DNA from 4 places in the Rhodoferax fermentans genome. Region 1 is predicted to be linked to each of the others. Evidence: predicted binding sites of a transcription regulator. Region 1 holds the regulator's gene; each other region holds the start of a gene.
What was found. The regulator sigma-54, encoded in region 1, starts transcription at its own class of promoters, with help from an activator protein. The targets are predictions, from matches to a motif close to TGGCANGNAANCTGCTTT.
Positions count from the first base shown of each region.

Region 1 (4,700 bases):
CACCGGCGGGCATGTTGCAGGCCATTTGCGCGGCTTCGATCAGGATCGTGCCGCTGCCGCAACACGGGTCGTACAGCGGCTGCAGGTCACCCTCGCCGTCGAGCCAGCCGCTGGCGGCGATCATCGCGGCGGCCAGGGTTTCTTTCAAAGGCGCGTCGCCCTTATCCACACGCCAGCCGCGTTTGAACAGCGGTTCACCCGAGGTGTCGATGTAGAGGGAACAACTGTCGGTGGTCAGGTGGGCGTAGATGCGCACATCGGGCCACTGGGTGTTGACGTCCGGGCGCACGCCGTTGGCCACCGTGCGAAAACGGTCACAGACGGCGTCCTTGATCTTGAGCGCGGCAAAGTTCAGGCTGTTGAGTGGGCTGTGCTGGGCGGTGATCTCGACCTTGATGCTCTCACGCGGGGTGAACCAGCGCTCCCAGGTGACTTCGCTGGCGGCGCGGTACAGGTCCTGCTCACTGCGGTATTCGGTGTAACTCAGCAACACCAGCACGCGCTGCGCCAGACGGCTGTACAGGTTGAGCAACATGGCGTGGGCAAAACCAGTGCGCACCGCCACCCCACCACGCTGTTTGGTGATGCAGCCGGGCGGCAGTTCGGTGATGCGCAAGACCTCGGTGGCCAGGTAGTCTTCCACGCCAGCGGCGCAGGGCAGGAACAGTTGGAGTTGGTTCATAGGTATTCTTTCCTCAGGGTCGTCGAGGGGATGGCTTCGCGCCCCATGCCGCCTCGAGGGCACAGCAGGGTGGCGCCAAAAATGTCACAGCTCCTTGCGCAACGATGCCGGGGCAATGCGCAGGCCTTCGCGGTATTTGGCCACGGTGCGGCGGGCGCATTCGATGCCTTGCTCTTTGAGCATGTCGGAGATCTGGTTGTCGGACAGCGGTTTTTTGGGGCTTTCGGCGGCGACAAATTGTTTGATCAGCGCCCGCACTGCGGTGCTGGAGGCGTTGCCACCGGATTCGGTGCCCAGGCCCGAGCCAAAGAAGTACTTGAGCTCGAAGGTGCCGTAAGGCGTGGCCATGTATTTGGCGGTGGTGACGCGGCTGATGGTGGACTCGTGCAGGCCCAGCTCATCGGCAATTTCGCGCAGCACCAGCGGGCGCATGGCCAGCTCGCCGTGGATGAAGAAGCTTTTTTGCCGCTCCACAATCGCGGTGGACACCCGCAAGATGGTGTCGAAACGCTGCTGGATGTTCTTGATGAACCAGCGCGCCTCTTGCAGACGCTGCTGCAGTGCCAGCGCACTGGAGGCCTCGCTGCCACCAGCCTTGTGGCCCTTGAGCGCGTTGGCGTAGATGTCGTGCACGCGCAGGCGCGGCATCACCTCGGGGTTCAGGCGCACGCTGAAGTTGGCGTTGCCACCGTTGCCCACCCTGACCACGAGCACATCGGGCACCACCACATTGCGTTCCACATCCACAAACCGCCGTCCGGGCTTGGGCTCCAGGCGGCCAATCAGGGTGATGGCGGCACGCACGGCGGGGTCGCTGGCACCACACAAGGGCATCAGGTGTTTGATGTCGCGCCGGGCCAGCAGGTCCATCGGCTGGCGGCAGATGGCCAGCGCGACCTTGATCACGTCGGGGTCGAACTCGTCGCTGAGATCGGTGTTGCGCTGCAGGGCTTGCAGCTGCAGGCTCAGGCACTCGGCCAGGCCACGGGCACCCACGCCAGTGGGCTCCAGGCTTTGCAGCAGGCTCAAAGCCACGGTGAAGTGGTGGACCAGTTGCTCGATCTGCTCCGGGTCGTCCTCACCGGCCAGGCCACGCGCCAGCTCGTCGAGTGTGTCTTCCAGGTAACCGTCGTCATTGAGCGACTCGATCAGGAAACGCAGCGCGGCACTGTCCTCAGCCCCCAGGCGCAGCGCCAGCGCCTGGCGGTGCAAAAAGCTCTGCAGCGACTCCTGGTTGCGCGCCAGCTCGGTGGCGTCCATTTCGTCGTCACCGCTGAGGTTGTTGCCACGGGCCGCGGCCTCACCGCCCCACTCGCCGTCGTCGGGCGCCATGCTGACGGTGCCATCACCGTCCCAGCTCGGGATGTCGTCAGACGACACACCGACTTCTTCATGGTCATTTTCGGACTTGGCCCTTGTAGTGTCTGGATACTCTGCTGCTGAATAAGTAGCAACTTCAGCCTCACGGTCCGCCGCACTGACCGGTGCGTCGGCCTGCGCCAGACCAAAGGACTCCCGCTCGGCCTCTTCGACGTTGCGGTCCAGAAACGGGTTTTCGTCGAGCATCTGGTCGACTTCCTGGCTCAGCTCCTGGGTCGATAGCTGCAGCAGACGGATCGACTGCTGCAACTGCGGTGTGAGCGCCAGATGCTGCGAGACGCGTAAGGACAGGCCTTGTTTCATGACTGATCAGGGGTCATGTTTTGGCGACGGGCCGCCCCAAGCAAAAACGCGGCCCCCTCGGGGGGCAGCGCAGTACACATCGTGACAAGCGTGGGGGTCATAGCTTCACATGCGGAAATGTTCACCGAGGTACACCCGGCGGACATCAGCGTCGTTGACGATGTCGGCGGGGGTGCCCTGCGCCAGCACCGTGCCGTCGCTGATGATGTAGGCGTGGTCACAAATGCCCAGGGTTTCGCGCACATTGTGGTCGGTGATCAGCACGCCAATGCCCCGGTTTTTCAGGAAACTGATGATGCGCTGGATCTCGATCACCGCAATCGGGTCAATGCCCGCAAAAGGTTCATCCAGCAGGATAAACCGCGGGTTGGTCGCCAGCGCCCGGGCAATCTCGACCCGGCGGCGTTCCCCCCCCGAGAGCGACAAAGCGCTGGACTGGCGCAGGTGGTCCACCCTCAGGTCTTGCAGCAGCGCAGTCAGGCGTTTTTCAATCTCGTCGTTGCTCAGGCCCTTGCCGCGCTCATCGAGCTGCAACTCCAACACCGCACGCACGTTGTCCTCCACATTGAGGCGGCGAAAAATCGACGCCTCCTGGGGCAGGTAACCCAGCCCGAGGCGGGCGCGCCGGTGGATCGGCATGTGTTCGACCGACTGGCCGTCGATGGTGATGTCGCCACCGCTGGCACGCACCAGACCCACAATCATGTAAAACGAGGTGGTCTTGCCCGCACCGTTGGGGCCGAGCAGCCCCACCACCTCACCTTTGCGCACCGACAGCGACACATCCTTGACCACCTTGCGGCTGCCGTAAGACTTTTGCAGGTGGTGGGCTTGCAGGCAGCTGTCTTGTCCACCCGTGTCCGAGGAGCGATGCCGGTCACCGGCGACCGTTGCTGGCGCAGCAGGAGCCATGTCCAGGGGGGTCATGGCTTGCTGCCACCCAGGGTGTTGGTGTCGCGCAAAGGCGTGGACGACGCTGGTACCGACGCATTGTCCGGGGTCGGCGTCAGCATCGCCTTGACCCGGCCGGCGGGTGCACCGGGTTGGCCGGTGCTGCTGTTTTTGCCAGCGGCAGGTGCACCATCCAGCGTGAACACGCTGGTGACGTTGTTGTAGACGATCAGGCCACCATTGAACTCGTCGGCCAGGGTGGCCCCCCGATAACGGCGCAACTGGGCTTTGGAAATGAACTTGACGGTGTCCAGGCGACCGTCGTAGTCGATGGTTTCGCCCTCGCCTTCGATGAACTCATCCACCCCTTCGCGCTTCTGGCGGAAAAACGCCAGTTTGCCGGGCTCGGCGGTGACCACACCGTATTGGAAGCCATCCGGGTCTTGCCGCACATCGAGCCGTGCGCCGCGAATCAGGATGGTGCCCTTGGTCAGGACCACCTTGCCGGTGAACACGCTGACCTGCCGTGCGTCGTCATAACGCAAAGCGTCAGACTCCACATTCATGGGTTTGTCCTTGTCCGCCTTTTCACCCCAGGCGACAGGAGCCACCAGGACCAAAAGGACCGAGACCAGGCGCGACAAAAGGAAGTTGTTCATAAAGGCACGAATCTTGCATGTTTATGCATGCATTGTAGCGACCTTGCTGCCCGTTCCCATCGGCCCGCAACGAAGCCAGATGTGGCGCCCGACAAGCGCCAGACTCAACGTCCCGCGCGGACCTCGGCCACCAGGAAATCCACCACCTGCAGCGCCCGGTCCATGGCTTTGGTCATGGCACCGTCGGTGTAAAAACGCCCGGCCACACCGAGCGCAGGCACACCTTCGACCTCGTAGGCATTCATCAGCTGGCTGGCCCGGCGCGCCTTGGCCACCGTGGTGAACGAGTTGAAGTGGCTGGTAAAGAGCGCCTTGTCCACCCCTTGTTTGGCCATCCAGTCGGTGATGGCCGCTTCCGTTGACAGGTTTTGCCGCTCCACATGGATGGCGGCAAACACGCGCTCGTGCAATTTGGTGGTCAGATCCATCGCCTCCAGCGCGTAAAAAAGCCGCTGTTGTGGCAGGTAGCTGTCCTGGAACGCCACCGGCACACGTTTGAACACCACGTCTTTGGGCAGGCGCTGCGCCCAATTGTTGAGCACCGGCTCAAACGCGTTGCAGTGTGGGCAGCTGTACCAGAAAAATTCGATCACCTCGATCTTGCCTGCCGGGGCGTCCACTGGCGCGGGCTTACGCAGCTTCGCATAGTCGCTGCCCGCCTGGGGCACTTTGGCCTGGGCCAACAGCGGGGTGGTGGTCAGGGCGGCGCCAGCCAGGGTGGCAGCGGCACAGAAATCGCGTCTTTTGAGGGGCATGGGGTTCGGTCCTTGTCAACAATGACAGCG
Region 1 is NZ_MTJN01000002.1:1,664,367-1,669,066, forward strand. Features, by position in the region: gene RF819_RS07950 (THUMP domain-containing class I SAM-dependent RNA methyltransferase) at 1-682, opposite strand, end outside; gene rpoN (RNA polymerase factor sigma-54) at 767-2,365, opposite strand; gene lptB (LPS export ABC transporter ATP-binding protein) at 2,471-3,277, opposite strand; gene lptA (lipopolysaccharide transport periplasmic protein LptA) at 3,289-3,915, opposite strand; gene RF819_RS07970 (thiol:disulfide interchange protein DsbA/DsbL) at 4,020-4,670, opposite strand.

Region 2 (4,700 bases), 1.1 Mb from region 1:
CATGATGCCGCGACGGCAGGTGTTGCCACAGTCCACCGGTTTGGCCTTGAACCACTGCACATAGGCCTGGCCGATGCGCCGGGTCAGGGTCTCGTCGCCATGTGCATGGGCGATCAGCGTGGGCGCACCCGCTTGCAGCAGCGCCTCACCGAGGGCCAGGCTCATGGTGGTGTCGTCGGTGACCTGACCACGCGCCAGTTTGAGCCAGCCACCACCAACGATGTCGCGGTGCACACCGTATTGGTGGGCGATTTCGCGTGGGCGCATGAACTCCACCGTGGCGCCCAGTGCATCGCCAATGGCCAAACCGAGGTAAGCGCCCAGGGCGCGGTCGAGGGGTTCACGCATAACGTGCCGTGACCTCGTAGTTGCCACCCAGGGCCAGCACCTCCTGCTCACCCTGCAGCACCTGGCCCGGCAAGAGGCCGGGAAAAACCAGCACCTTGCATACCGGCACCTGCACCTCAAACACCCAGTCGCCAAACACCGAGGCGTCCTGCGCACTCAGACTGAACGACACCAGGTTGTTGAGCCGCACGGTGCAGCACCGGTTTTGCAGTCGGCCATGGATCACCTGCTCTTCACAGCGGTTGCTGCCACGCCAGAGCTGCAGGTGTTTGCTCTCTGGTGTGACCCCCGGCAGCAGGCCACGGCGCAACGCCCATTGGCAGAACTCGTACAGCAGATCGAGTTGCTGGTGGATGTTGTTATTGTTGTGACGGCTGGCGGTTTTTTCCTGCAAGTAGGTCACCCAGGCTGGCGAGGGGAAACGCACCAGAGGCGCTTTGTGAAAACTCGGCACCAGCCCAAAACGGCTCTCGACCCAACCCTTGAGCACCGCACCCGCCACACCGTTGGCATCCATGCCCCAGCCCTGCAGCAGCTTGCGCCAGCTGCTGTGCCAGCGCCGCTGCTCCGAGGCGCCCATGCTGCGCAGCTCATCCGCATCAGGCTTGCGCAGTCCAAACGCAATCGCCATGTAGTGGGTGAACATGTCCTGCGCCTCGCTTAGGTCCTGGCTGCGTTCCAGCAGTGCAAACAGCCCCATGTGCGACTCACGTGTGCCCGCAATGGCCAGGGGCACCGGGTGGCCGTTGAACGCCGCGCTGCCGAGTAAGAGCGAAGGCACCCCCACCAGGTTGGTGCCGTACCAGCGCTGGGGCTGATCAAGTTCATCGGAGTCGACATCCATGAACAGTTTTTCACGTTTGAGCGAATGGATGGCGTCGCGACCAGCCCGATGTCAGAGCGAGAAGCACAGCCGTACTTCCATACGGCGAGCATCGCAGGCGCAAGATCGGGTTGCGCAGCAGGAAGCCACCGCTCAAACAGGACGGTTCTCGTTGGGGTTGCGCACTGGTCCCATCAGCGCCAATCCTTGCTCGTAGCTGATGCTCTCAAATTTGGCGCTGAACTTAAGGGCGGCATTGGCCACCGCGTCGAGCTTGCCAGCGGTGTCCTTTTTCTTGAGGTCGTTCTTCTCCAGGTACAACAAGTCCAGCAACTCGTTGTAAACGGTGGACTCCAGAATCGGCAACACGTAGAAGGTGGCGTTGTTGTAGGGCACCTGGTATTTCTTGGACAGGTCGATGTTGTCGCAAAACAAGAAGTACTTGCCGTTGGCGCTCAAGGTGTCGCCCAGCACCTCGGCCACGTCCTTGAGACTCTCAAAACTCAGCAGGTAACCGGCAAAAAACGGCACAAAACTTTCGCCCACATTGGCAATCGCCATGACCTGGGGGCACATCAGCTCGGGTGGGCGCGCCTCGTCGGCCAGCTTGGGGGCAAAACGCAGCGCCAGCTCACCCCGAAAACCAACGCGGCCGGGCACGCCGGTGATCGCTTTGTGCAAGGGGTTGAGCAGCCGCCCTTCGTTTTCAAGGCGGGCAAAAGCGGTGTCGTCGATCTCTGGTCGGGCGAGGGTGGCGGTCATGGGAGGTCCTTTGGGTGGTTGAGCTGGCAGTGATAGCTTTGATACAAGCCCCTCTCTAACTGCAATGACCGTACCAACCTGAAACCCGCTGCAAACCCGACACAAACACACATCCCAAGCGCTTACGACCGGGATTTTTGCGACACGGTCAGGGGTTTTGTCGGGAAGTTAACAAAACCCGGAAAGCCAGGTTTTTGCCCTGAGAAAAACAGCTTTTCCCAATGAAAACAGGGTGTGACACCGGCTTTGAGGCGTGGCCCAAACGGCATGGCACGGAAGCTGCAATGAACAGGCTGCGCGGGCTCACATCCAGCCAAACGTGACTACAAGAAGAAGACCATCGGACACGCCAGGCAGACACAAGTCGCGGCTACGCAAGCTTGGTTCTTTTAACCCTTCCTGATTGGAGTACTGCAATGGCTAAACTTCGGCAAATCGCCTTCTACGGCAAAGGTGGCATCGGCAAATCGACCACCTCCCAGAACACCCTGGCAGCCTTGTCTGACCTGGGCCAGAAAATCCTCATCGTTGGCTGCGACCCCAAAGCCGACTCCACCCGTCTGATCCTGCACGCCAAGGCGCAGGACACCATCCTGTCACTGGCCGCCGAAGCGGGTTCCGTGGAGGATCTGGAGCTCGAAGACGTGATGAAGATTGGTTACAAAAACATCCGTTGTGTTGAATCCGGTGGCCCAGAGCCAGGTGTTGGTTGCGCTGGCCGCGGTGTGATCACCTCGATCAACTTCCTCGAAGAAAACGGTGCCTATGACGGTGTGGACTATGTGTCCTACGACGTGCTGGGTGACGTGGTGTGTGGCGGTTTTGCCATGCCGATTCGCGAAAACAAGGCGCAGGAAATCTACATCGTCATGTCCGGCGAAATGATGGCCATGTACGCGGCCAACAACATCTCCAAGGGCATTCTGAAATACGCCAACTCGGGTGGTGTGCGTCTGGGTGGCCTGGTGTGTAACGAGCGCAAGACCGACAAGGAATACGAACTGGCCGACGCCCTGGCGGGCATGTTGGGCAGCAAGCTGATCCACTTTGTGCCACGTGACAACGTGGTGCAACACGCCGAACTGCGTCGTATGACGGTGATCGAATACGCCCCTGACTCCAAGCAGGCCGGTGAATACCGCACGCTGGCGCAGAAGGTCCACAACAACGCGGGCAACGGCACCATCCCCACCCCCATCACGATGGACCAGCTCGAAGACATGCTGATGGAGTTCGGGATCATGGATGTGATCGACGAATCCCTGGTCGGCAAGGCCGCCGCAGAACTGGCCGCTGCCCAAGCCGCCGCAGCGCAGCTGGCTGCCGCGTAATTGGCCCACCCCCCGTTGCTTGCTCACTGCGTGTAGCCGCATCCCCCCTCAAGGGGGCGGCCCCAGCGGCCTGGCATAGCCAGATCCGCGGGGCCCCTGGCAACGCTGTATCTCGCTGACCGCAGTACCGCTAGCAACGCCTACTTTTTTATCACCGGAGTTACCACCATGACCGCCACCGTTGAAGAGCGCAAGGCCACCAACAAGGCCCTGATTGAAGAAGTGCTGAAGGCCTACCCCGAAAAAATGGCCAAGCGGCGCGCCAAACACCTCAGCACTTTTGAAGAAGGTCGCCCCGATTGCGGGGTCAAGTCCAACATCAAGTCGCTGCCTGGCGTGATGACCATTCGTGGCTGCGCCTATGCGGGTTCCAAAGGGGTGGTCTGGGGCCCGATAAAGGACATGGTGCACATCAGCCATGGCCCGGTCGGGTGTGGCCAGTACTCCTGGGCCAATCGCCGCAATTACTACATTGGCACCACCGGCATCGACTCCTTTGTGACGATGCAGTTCACCTCTGACTTCCAGGAGAAGGACATTGTTTTTGGCGGCGACAAGAAGCTCGACAAAATCATCGACGAGATCCAGGTGCTTTTCCCGCTGAACAAAGGCATCTCGATCCAATCCGAGTGCCCGATTGGGCTGATTGGTGACGACATCGAGGCCGTCTCCAAGAAAAAGAGCAAGGAGTACGAAGGCAAGACCATCGTGCCCGTGCGTTGTGAAGGTTTCCGGGGTGTCAGCCAGTCGCTGGGCCACCACCTGGCCAATGACGCCATCCGCGACTGGGTGTTCGACCGCACCGACACCGGTCACACCTCGCAGTTTGTGTCGACACCGTATGACGTGGCCATCATTGGTGACTACAACATCGGTGGTGATGCTTGGTCCAGCCGCATCCTGCTCGAAGAAATGGGTCTGCGTGTGATCTCGCAGTGGTCCGGTGACGGCACCATCGCTGAAATCGAGAACACCCCCAAGGCCAAGCTCAATGTGCTGCACTGCTACCGCTCGATGAACTACATCAGCCGGCACATGGAAGAAAAGTACGGCATCCCATGGGTGGAGTACAACTTCTTTGGCCCGAGCAAGATCGAAGCCAGCCTGCGCGAGATCGCCAGCCACTTTGACGACAACATCAAGGCCAAGGCCGAAGAGGTGATTGCCAAGTACAAACCGCTGATGCAGGCTGTCATCGACAAATACAAACCCCGTCTGCAAGGCAAGAAAGTGATGTTGTATGTGGGCGGTCTGCGTCCGCGTCACGTGATTGGCGCCTACGAAGACCTGGGTATGGAAATTGTGGGCACCGGCTACGAGTTCGCCCACAACGACGACTACCAGCGCACCACCCACTACGTCAAAGACAGCACGCTGATTTATGACGATGTGACGGGTTACGAGTTTGAGCACTTTGTGGAAGGCATCAAGCCCGA
Region 2 is NZ_MTJN01000002.1:2,793,115-2,797,814, forward strand. Features, by position in the region: gene draG (ADP-ribosyl-[dinitrogen reductase] hydrolase) at 1-348, opposite strand, end outside; gene RF819_RS13115 (NAD(+)--dinitrogen-reductase ADP-D-ribosyltransferase) at 341-1,192, opposite strand; gene RF819_RS13120 (hypothetical protein) at 1,325-1,933, opposite strand; gene nifH (nitrogenase iron protein) at 2,350-3,264, shown strand; gene nifD (nitrogenase molybdenum-iron protein alpha chain) at 3,433-4,700, shown strand, end outside.
Region 2: nifH (nitrogenase iron protein) is a predicted target of sigma-54. The motif match lies at 2,202-2,219, and genes of this name have one in related genera.

Region 3 (4,700 bases), 1.2 Mb from region 1:
AAGCCAGACAGGAAACCAATCACCAGCGCACCACCGATACCGACGTTGCCGGCAGCGGGTGTGATGGCAACCAAACCCGCCACACAACCGGAAGCCGCACCCAGCATGGAAGCTTTGCCGCGCATCAGGGTTTCACCGATACACCAGGCCAGGATGGCCGCAGCGGTAGCACCAAAGGTGTTGATGAAGGCCAGGGCGGCGAAGCCGTTGGCTTCCAGAGCGGAGCCAGCGTTGAAGCCAAACCAGCCCACCCACAGCAGGGACGCGCCGACCATCGTCAAAGTCAGGCTGTGAGGCGCCATCGACTCTTTGCCGTAGCCAATACGTTTGCCAACCATGTAAGAACCCACCAGGCCAGCCACAGCAGCGTTGATGTGCACCACCGTACCACCCGCGAAGTCCAGCGCACCCCACTGCCAGATCATGCCGGCTTTGCTGGTCATTTCTTCAGCCACGGCGGCGGCGCTGTAGGCATCCGGGCCCATCCAGAACCAGACCATGTGGGCAATCGGTGCGTAGGCAAAGGTGAACCACAAGACCATGAAAGCCAACACTGCAGAGAACTTCATACGTTCGGCAAAGGCGCCCACGATCAGGGTACCGGTGATACCGGCAAAAGTAGCCTGGAAGGCGGCGAACACAATCTCAGGAATCACCACGCCCTTGCTGAAGGTGGCGCCATTGGCAAAGGTGCCTGCAGCGTTGTCCCAGATGCCCGACATGAACAGCCGGTCAAAGCCACCAAAAAACGAGTTGCCCTCGGTGAACGCCAAGCTGTAGCCGTAAATGAACCACAACACCACAATCATCGAGAAGGTCACCATGACCTGCATCAGCACCGACAGCATGTTCTTGGAGCGGACCAGGCCGCCGTAGAACAGCGCCAGACCGGGCACCGTCATCAAAATCACCAACAGGGTGGAGACCATCATCCAGGCGGTGTCGCCCTTGTTTGGAACAGGTGCGGGTGCGGCAGCGGGCGCAGCAGCTTCGGCGGCGGCCGGGGCCGCAGCGGCGGCTGCAGCAGGTGCCTCGGCAGGCGCAGTGGCCGCCGGAGCAGCGGCGTCAGGAGCGGCCGGTGCAGCGGTGGTGGCAGCAGCTTCAGAGGTGGGGGCGGCGGGCGCTTGTGCCAAAGCAACGGTGCCGCCAAGCAACAAGCTCATGCCCAACGCAAGGGATGCAAGTAGTTTTTTCATGTTGTGGATCTCGTGTGAAGTGAGAAGTGGGCGTCAGAGCGCTTCCTTGCCGGTTTCGCCGGTGCGGATGCGGATCACCTGCTCAACCGGTGTGACAAAAATCTTGCCATCACCAATCTTGCCGGTGCGTGCTGCGCCTTCGATGGCTTCGATGACCTGGTCGAGCATCTCGTCAGACACGGCGGCCTCAACCTTGACCTTGGGCAGAAAATCCACCACATACTCTGCACCCCGATACAGTTCGGTGTGTCCCTTTTGGCGACCAAAGCCTTTGACTTCGGTAACGGTGATGCCCTGCACGCCGATGGAGGAGAGCGCTTCGCGCACCTCATCGAGCTTGAAGGGTTTGACAATTGCAGTGACAAGTTTCATGAGTTCTCCTTGGCTTGGAAAGAGTGGGTCACACTCGGCGGGTTCAGAGTCATCGGCCTCTCCAACAAGTGGGTTGACGAGCAAGTAAAGCAGGGTTCGTGCCAGACGCCCGGATTGGCCTGGCTGGAGCCTTGCAAATCAGCACGAGATCTGTGGGTTAAGATATCTGTATAAATAACCAGTAAGCACCAGCATGGTGCATCAATCGGATGCGTGGCCTGTTGACAGCGCACCGTTTTAGTCAGGAGGTTTCATGAGTCTGTCTTTGGTGCAAAGCCGGGCCCTGCTGGGCCTGGATGCGGCCGCCGTGACGGTCGAAGTCCACTTGGCCAACGGTTTGCCGAGTTTCACCTTGGTGGGTTTGGCTGATGTTGAGGTGAAAGAAGCGCGTGAGCGGGTGCGCTCGGCCATCCAGAACTCGGGGCTGGAGTTTCCGAGCAACAAAAAAATTGTGGTCAACCTGGCGCCAGCCGATTTGCCCAAGGACTCGGGCCGGTTTGATCTGCCCATAGCGCTGGGCATTCTGGGCGCCAGTGGCCAGATTGATACTGCGGCGTTGGCGGGCTGGGAGTTTGCTGGCGAGTTGTCACTGTCGGGTGAGTTGCGCCCGGTGCGGGGTGCGCTGGCCATGAGCCTGGCCCTGCATGGCAGTGGTGTGGTCACCCAGCTGGTGCTGCCACCCGAGAGCGCCGAAGAGGCCGCCCTGGTGCCCAGTGCCCAGGTGTACCGCGCCCGGCATTTGCTCGATGTGGTGCAGCATTTTTTACCGACCACTTCAGAAAACAGAGCAGCTGAGCCAGGTGAAGGTTGGGCTAGAGTCGATTCTGTGCCTTGTGTGCAAGCGGCTGACTACCTCGATCTGGCCGATGTCAAAGGCCAGCTTGGGGCCAAACGGGCGCTTGAGATTGCTGCCGCCGGTGGCCACAGCCTGCTGTTGATGGGGCCACCGGGCTCGGGCAAATCGATGCTGGCGCAGCGTTTTGTCGGTTTGCTGCCGCCCATGACCACCGATGAGGCCTTGCAAAGTGCCGCTGTCGCCAGCCTGGGCGGGCGTTTTTCGCTGGCCAGCTGGGCGCGTCGGCCCACCTGCCAGCCGCACCATACCGCGAGTGCTGTCGCTTTGGTCGGTGGCGGATCACCGCCGCGTCCCGGAGAGATTTCGCTGGCGCACCACGGGGTCTTGTTTCTGGACGAATTTCCGGAGTTTCCCCGCGCCGCTTTGGAGGCGCTGCGTGAGCCGCTGGAGACCGGCACCATCACCATCTCGCGGGCGGCGCGGCGCAGTGAGTTCCCGGCGCGTTTCCAACTGATTGGTGCGATGAACCCCTGCCCCTGTGGTTACCTGGGCTCCAACCAGAAGGCCTGCCGTTGCACGCCCGACCAGGTGGCGCGTTACCAGGGCAAACTCAGCGGTCCGCTGGTGGACCGCATTGACCTGCATGTGGAGGTGCCCGCCGTGACGTCCAACGAGCTGATGCAGACGCCGCCGGGTGAAGCCAGTGCCGTGGTCCAGGCCCGTTGTATGGCCGCACGTGAACGCGCCATCACCCGCCAGGGCAAGCCCAACCAGGCCTTGCAGGGGCAGGAAATTGACCAGTTTGTGCTGCTGGACGAGGCTGCTGCCAAGTTCTTGAACGTGGCCGCCACCCGGCTGGGCTGGTCGGCACGCAGCACCCACCGGGCGCTCAAGGTGGCGCGCACCATTGCCGACCTGGCCGGTGCACACAGCACCCAGGTCACCCATGTGGCCGAGGCCATGCAGTACCGCCGGACGCTGAAGTCAGCCTGACGCCACCCCAGATGCCTGCCTCTTGAATGCTCAATCTGGCCTGAAAGTGCGGATGCCTGCGACGATGCGGGTCACTGTGGTCAGCGCACACAAGGCCGCAAAACCGTAGGCCAGCGGTGCAAACCAGCTGGGCGCCAGGCACATCAGCGTGAACACGGCCATGGTTTCCACACTCTCGGTCAGGCCCCCCAGGTAATACAAACCTTTGCTGGGGTAGGCCTCGCTGCTGATCTGGCGTTTGGCCGCCAGCACCGCAAACGCCAGAAAGCTGCCTGCCGTGCCCACAAAGCTGTAGATCAGCACCGCAGCGGGCAGCGCGTTGGCCATCGGGTCTGCCAGCGCAAAGGCCAGCGGAATCGATGCGTAAAACAGGAAATCGAGCGTGATGTCCAGAAACGCGCCACGGTCGGTCGGCCGCGTCAGGCGCGCCACCGTGCCGTCCAGACCGTCCGCCAGCCGGTTCAGCGCCATGGCCGCCAGCGCCCACAGCGGGTGGCCCAGCGTTATCAGCGGCAGTGCGAGCAAGCCCAGGGCAAAACCGATCCAGGTGAGTTGATTGGCCGACCAACCACGGCGCACCAAGTGCGTGGCGACCGCTGTCAACGGGCGTTTGAGCAGCGCGTTCAGGGCACGGTCAAACATGGTCTGGCTGCCAATGGCTGATGTCCAACACCCGCCCGCCCGGCGGCACATCGGCCACGTCGTGGGTGACCAACAGGGTCGGGATGCCCAGACGGGTGATTTGTTCAAACACCAGACTGCGAAACTGCTCCCGCAGCACCGCGTCCAGCCGCGAAAACGGTTCATCCAGCAACAGCGCCTGCGGTTGCGCCAACAGCGCACGCAGCAGGCTCACCCGGGCGCGCTGGCCACCTGAGAGTGTGGCCGGGTCGCGGTCGTGGAACCCCGCCAGGCCAACCTCGGCCAATGTCTGTTCGGCCCGCTCACGGCGTTCTGCGCCGCGTTGACCAGCGGGCAGGGCAAAGGCCAAGTTCTGGCCCACGCTCATATGTTCAAACAACAAATCGTCCTGGAACAGGATGCCAATGCGGCGCGCCTCAATCGGCAGGTTGTGCACAGGGCGGTCGTTGAGCCAGAGTTGCCCCTGGGCGTTAAACGCCGGTGCCAGATCCCCGAGCAGCCAGCTCAGCAGGGTGGATTTGCCCGAGCCGGAGACGCCGGTCAGCGTCAGGATCTCCCCCGGCTGGATACTCAGATGTAAGTTTGAGAGCAGCGCTTGGCGCCCCAGAAACAGGTTCAGGTCAACAATTTTGAGCATCTCAGCGCACCCCCTTGCGGTTGCGGCCCCAGGCGCTTGCCAGAGTGGTTGCCAAAACAAACGC
Region 3 is NZ_MTJN01000002.1:2,846,040-2,850,739, forward strand. Features, by position in the region: gene amt (ammonium transporter) at 1-1,196, opposite strand, end outside; gene glnK (P-II family nitrogen regulator) at 1,230-1,568, opposite strand; gene RF819_RS13365 (YifB family Mg chelatase-like AAA ATPase) at 1,822-3,357, shown strand; gene RF819_RS13370 (CDP-alcohol phosphatidyltransferase family protein) at 3,388-3,999, opposite strand; gene RF819_RS13375 (ATP-binding cassette domain-containing protein) at 3,992-4,636, opposite strand; gene RF819_RS13380 (ABC transporter permease) at 4,638-4,700, opposite strand, start outside.
Region 3: glnK (P-II family nitrogen regulator) is a predicted target of sigma-54. The motif match lies at 1,655-1,672, and genes of this name have one in related genera.

Region 4 (4,700 bases), 1.1 Mb from region 1:
GTAGGGGTGGCGGCCGATTTCTGCGCATTTGGCAGTATGAGGCCGCCGCCCCTACCCACCCCCTGCCACCCACAACTGTCAAACCCTCTGAGCTAGCCCCGGTTTTCCAAGCCAGAGCGTGATGAACTTCAAATGTCATAGCAGCCTTGCGGGACAATAGCTGCATGACAGCTGATATCCACACTTTACTTTTGGTCATTGTTCTAACGGGTACCGTGCTGGCCTTGTCGGTGGCTGTGGTGGCGCATCAGGACCAGCGTGATGGCATGCGGTACTGGGCTGCCGGGCTGGGGGTACACATTGCGTCTTATGTGTTTCTCAGCCAGGTTGGCAACCTGGGGCAGTTTGCTGGTTTGTTGGTGGTCATTGTGCTGCGGGCCAGTGCCTGGGCCTTGTTTGCCGAGGGTTTGTTCGAGTTTTACCGGCGGCGCGCACCCCGGCTGCTGATCTGGGGCCCGGTGGTGGCCGAGACGGTGGCTTTTGTGCTTCTCTTTGAGCTCGCCACCTACCGGTCGCTGGTGGTCAGTTTGATCTCGTTGTTCCAGGGCGGCTTGGTTTTGCAGCTGATGTTGCAGACCCGTCGCCACACCCCTGGGCGTGGCCAATACTTTCTGATGACCGGGCTGGTGATGGCCATGGCGCTGCTGAGCTTTCGGGTGCTGGAGGTGATGCGCACCGGCTTGGTCGGGATGCTCGACACCACCGGGAGCAATCCGGTGCAGGTCATCAGTTTGCTGGGTGCGCTGGTGACCCTGATCCTGCTGTCGATTGGTTTTGTGCTGATGTCCAAGGACCGGTCTGACGACCAGAACCGCCAGCTGGCCACCCAGGATGAACTCACCGGCCTGGCCAATCGCCGCCATCTGAACCATGTGCTGGCCCAAGAGTGGGCCCGGTTCAAACGCTCGGGTCAGCCGTTTGCCTTGGTGATGATCGACATCGACCACTTCAAGCTCTACAACGACCACTATGGCCACCCGGCCGGTGATGCCTGCCTGCGCCAGATTGCGGAGGTGATCCAGTCCGGCATGCGCCGCGCGGGTGATCTGGCGGCGCGTTATGGCGGCGAAGAGTTCCTGCTGATCCTGCCCAACACCCAGGCCCAGGACGGCCTGCGTCTGGCCGAGGCGGTGCGCCAATCGGTTGAGCAGCTGAACCTGCCCCACGCCAAGTCGCCTTTGGGTCGGCTGACCGTGAGCTTGGGGGTGGCGGCCATGGCGGACGCGCACTATGTGGACGCGTCGGGCCTGCTCAGTGCGGCCGACGCCGCGCTCTATATTGCCAAACAGGAAGGCCGCAACCGGGTGCGGTTGGCGCAGACGGGCAAACACACGGCGTCGGCACCTGGCAAGCTGGTGCAGCTGGTCTGGCATTCAAGTTATGACAGTGGCTACGCGGTCATGGACACGCACCACCGCAAACTGTTTGCCGAGGCCAACGACATCCTGGGGCTGATCCTGTCCGGGCAGAACGCAGCCAGCCTGGCCGACCGGATGGACGCCTTTGTGGTCGACATCGGGGAGCATTTTCTGGAAGAAGAGGTGCTGTTGTTCCAGTCTGCTTATCCCGCTGCGGCTGAGCACGCCCAACTGCACCGTGAGCTGCTGGCCCAGGGGCACGCGCTGGTGGCGCAGTTCAAGAGTGGCCGCTTGTTGATCGGGGATCTGTTTGTGTACCTGACCCAGGAAGTGGTGGCCCGCCACATCTTGTCCGCTGACCGCGAGTTCATCACCTTCCTCCATACCAAGGTCTGAGCCCCTGTACGGCGCTGTGTCAGCTTTGTCGCATCACTGACAAGCCGCCCGCAAAGTAGCTCAGGCCGCGCCGGGTCGGGTGTGTCACAACCGACAAAACCCAGCCAAAAACCGGTGTTTTGGCGTGGCATGGATATCGCTAATCAAACCCCAAGCGGTCACGGTCGATCGCATGAAGGGTTTCTCCATGCCAACAAGCGCGCTCACCGGTAGCCAACCCGGCACGACCTATGTCAGCATGGGTCAGCTCAAACCTCTGAAGATCAGGCTTGAATCGGCCTCAAACGGTGCTGGCTGCGGTACCACCGGTGGGGAGGGCAAGGCCAGTTGTGGCTCGTCCGACGGTCCGCAGGACATGCCGGCCGAGGTCTGGGACAAGGTCAAGAACCACCCCTGTTACTCCGAGGAAGCCCACCACCACTTTGCCCGCATGCATGTAGCGGTGGCGCCAGCCTGCAATATCCAGTGTAATTACTGCAACCGCAAATACGACTGCAGCAACGAGTCGCGCCCGGGTGTGGTGTCGCAAAAGCTCACGCCCGAGCAGGCGGTGAAGAAGGTGGTGGCGGTGGCCAGCGCCATCCCGCAGATGACGGTGCTGGGTATTGCTGGCCCGGGTGACGCGCTGGCCAATCCGAAGAAGACCTTTGACACCATGCGCATGCTCACAGCGAGGGCACCCGACATCAAGCTGTGTCTCTCGACCAACGGGCTGGCCTTGCCCGACCTGGTGGACGAAATCTGCAAACACAACATTGACCACGTGACGATCACCATCAACATGGTGGACCCCGAGATCGGCGCCAAGATTTACCCCTGGATTTTCTGGAACCACAAACGGCTGACCGGCATCGAGGCCGCTACCGTGTTGCACCAGCGCCAGATGCTGGGCCTGGAGATGCTCACCGCACGTGGTGTGCTCACCAAGGTCAACTCTGTGCTGATCCCCGGCATCAATGACCAGCATTTGATGGATGTGAACCGCGAGGTGAAGAAACGTGGCGCCTTCCTGCACAACATCATGCCGCTGATCTCCGAGCCCGAACACGGCACGGTGTTTGGCCTGACCGGCCAGCGTGGCCCCAGTGCCCAGGAACTCAAAGCCGTGCAGGATGCCTGCATGGGCGGCGCCAACCTGATGCGCCACTGCCGCCAGTGCCGCGCCGACGCGGTGGGCCTGCTCGGTGAAGACCGCAGCGACGAGTTCACCCTCGACAAGCTCGACGACATGGAGGACGTGGTCTACGACCTGGAAAAACGCAAGGCCTACCAGGACAAGGTCGAGCAGGAGCGCAGTGCCCAGCAGGCCGCCAAACAGCAGGCGCTGGCGGCGGCCAGTGCGCTGCAGGCCTCGCAGGACCTCAAGGTGCTGGTGGCCGTGGCCACCAAGGGCGGCGGGCGTGTCAACGAACATTTTGGCCATGTGACCGAATTCCAGGTCTATGAGGTCTCTGCCGCCAAGGCCCATTTTGTGGGGCACCGGCGGGTGGACCAGTACTGCCAGGGTGGCGCCGGTGACGACGAGCAACTGCCTTCGGTGGTGCGTGCCATCAACGACTGCCATGCGGTGCTGGTGGCCAAGATCGGCGCCTGCCCGCGTGACGAATTGATGTTGGCGGGCGTCGAGCCGGTGGACGCTTATGTCGGTGAATTCATCGAAAAAGCCGCGCTTGACTGGTTCAACGACTACCGCGCCCGGGTGGCCAGTGGCGCCGTGTTGCACCAGCACCGTGGTGACGCCGCCATCCGCCAGGGCGCCTACACCGCACTGGCCGCCTAACTTTTTTCATTAGCCAACCCGACAGGAGATTAGCCATGACCCACAAGATCAACACCGACATCTGCACCTCGTGTGACGCCTGCGAGCCGGTGTGCCCCAACGCCGCCATCCGCGTCAAGAGTGGCATCTACGCGATTGACCCCAAGAAGTGCAACGACTGCGAAAGCCACTTTGACGACCCGCAGTGTGTGGCCATCTGTCCGGTGGACGACTGTATCACCGAAGTCTGATTCCCTTTCTCTGAAAGCACCCCCGCCATGTTGCCAAACCTCACCGTCACCCCTGCTGCAGCGAAATTCATCAACCGTGTTGTGCGCTTCTCTGGCCTGGGCACAGGCGCAGGCCTGCGGCTGGCGGTCAAGCCGGGTGGCTGCTCCGGCTACTCCAGCGACTTCAGCGCCCAGCTGGCACCCGCTGCCGACGAGCAGCTTTGTGAGGTGGGCGGTGTGCGCCTGTTTCTGGCGGCTGAGAGCCGTTTGTTGCTCAATGGCCTGACCATGGATTTCATCGAGACCGCCACCGAGTCGGGACTGAGTTTCATCGACCCCAACAAGGAGGCCTGCGCCTGCAGCAGCGCGGGCGCCCCTCAGGCGGGTGTGACACACATCAACATCAGCGCGATTGGCCGGGGTCGCCCGGTGGCGCCTGTGCTGCCGTCCTGACGGCGGCTCCAGCACCATGCCTGCGGACCGCCTGCAGTTTGCCAATGACCTGGCGGCTTTTGCCGACGGGGTCATTGGTGGCGGCCTGAGCCCGCAGGTGGAGGCACTGATCACCGAGGCAGGGCGTTGCCGCGACAAGCCACAACAGGCCCTGGCTCTGCTGGAGCAGGCGCGTGCCGCTGCACCCCGCCACCCGGCCCCGGTGATCGCCTTGTATCGCTACTATTTTTATAGTCATCAGCTCAATCAGGCCAAGGGCATGGGTGAGAATGCCTTGGCCATTGCGCGCACCGCACTGGGGCCAGACTTTGGCGATGTGCCGCCCGGTGACGAGGCCACCCGGCACAACGCTGCGGTGCGTTTTTACCTGTTCACCCTCAAGGGGCTGGCCTACCTCAACCTGCGCCTGGATGAGCTGGACGAGGCCCGGCTGATGCTGGGTGAGTTGCGCCGCCTGGACCCGCAAGACCATGTGGGTGCGGCCCTGTTGTGGCATGTGTTGAG
Region 4 is NZ_MTJN01000002.1:2,753,043-2,757,742, forward strand. Features, by position in the region: gene RF819_RS12890 (diguanylate cyclase) at 165-1,754, shown strand; gene nifB (nitrogenase cofactor biosynthesis protein NifB) at 1,942-3,534, shown strand; gene RF819_RS12900 (4Fe-4S binding protein) at 3,570-3,764, shown strand; gene RF819_RS12905 (HesB/IscA family protein) at 3,792-4,196, shown strand; gene RF819_RS12910 (hypothetical protein) at 4,213-4,700, shown strand, end outside.
Region 4: nifB (nitrogenase cofactor biosynthesis protein NifB) is a predicted target of sigma-54. The motif match lies at 1,880-1,897, and genes of this name have one in related genera.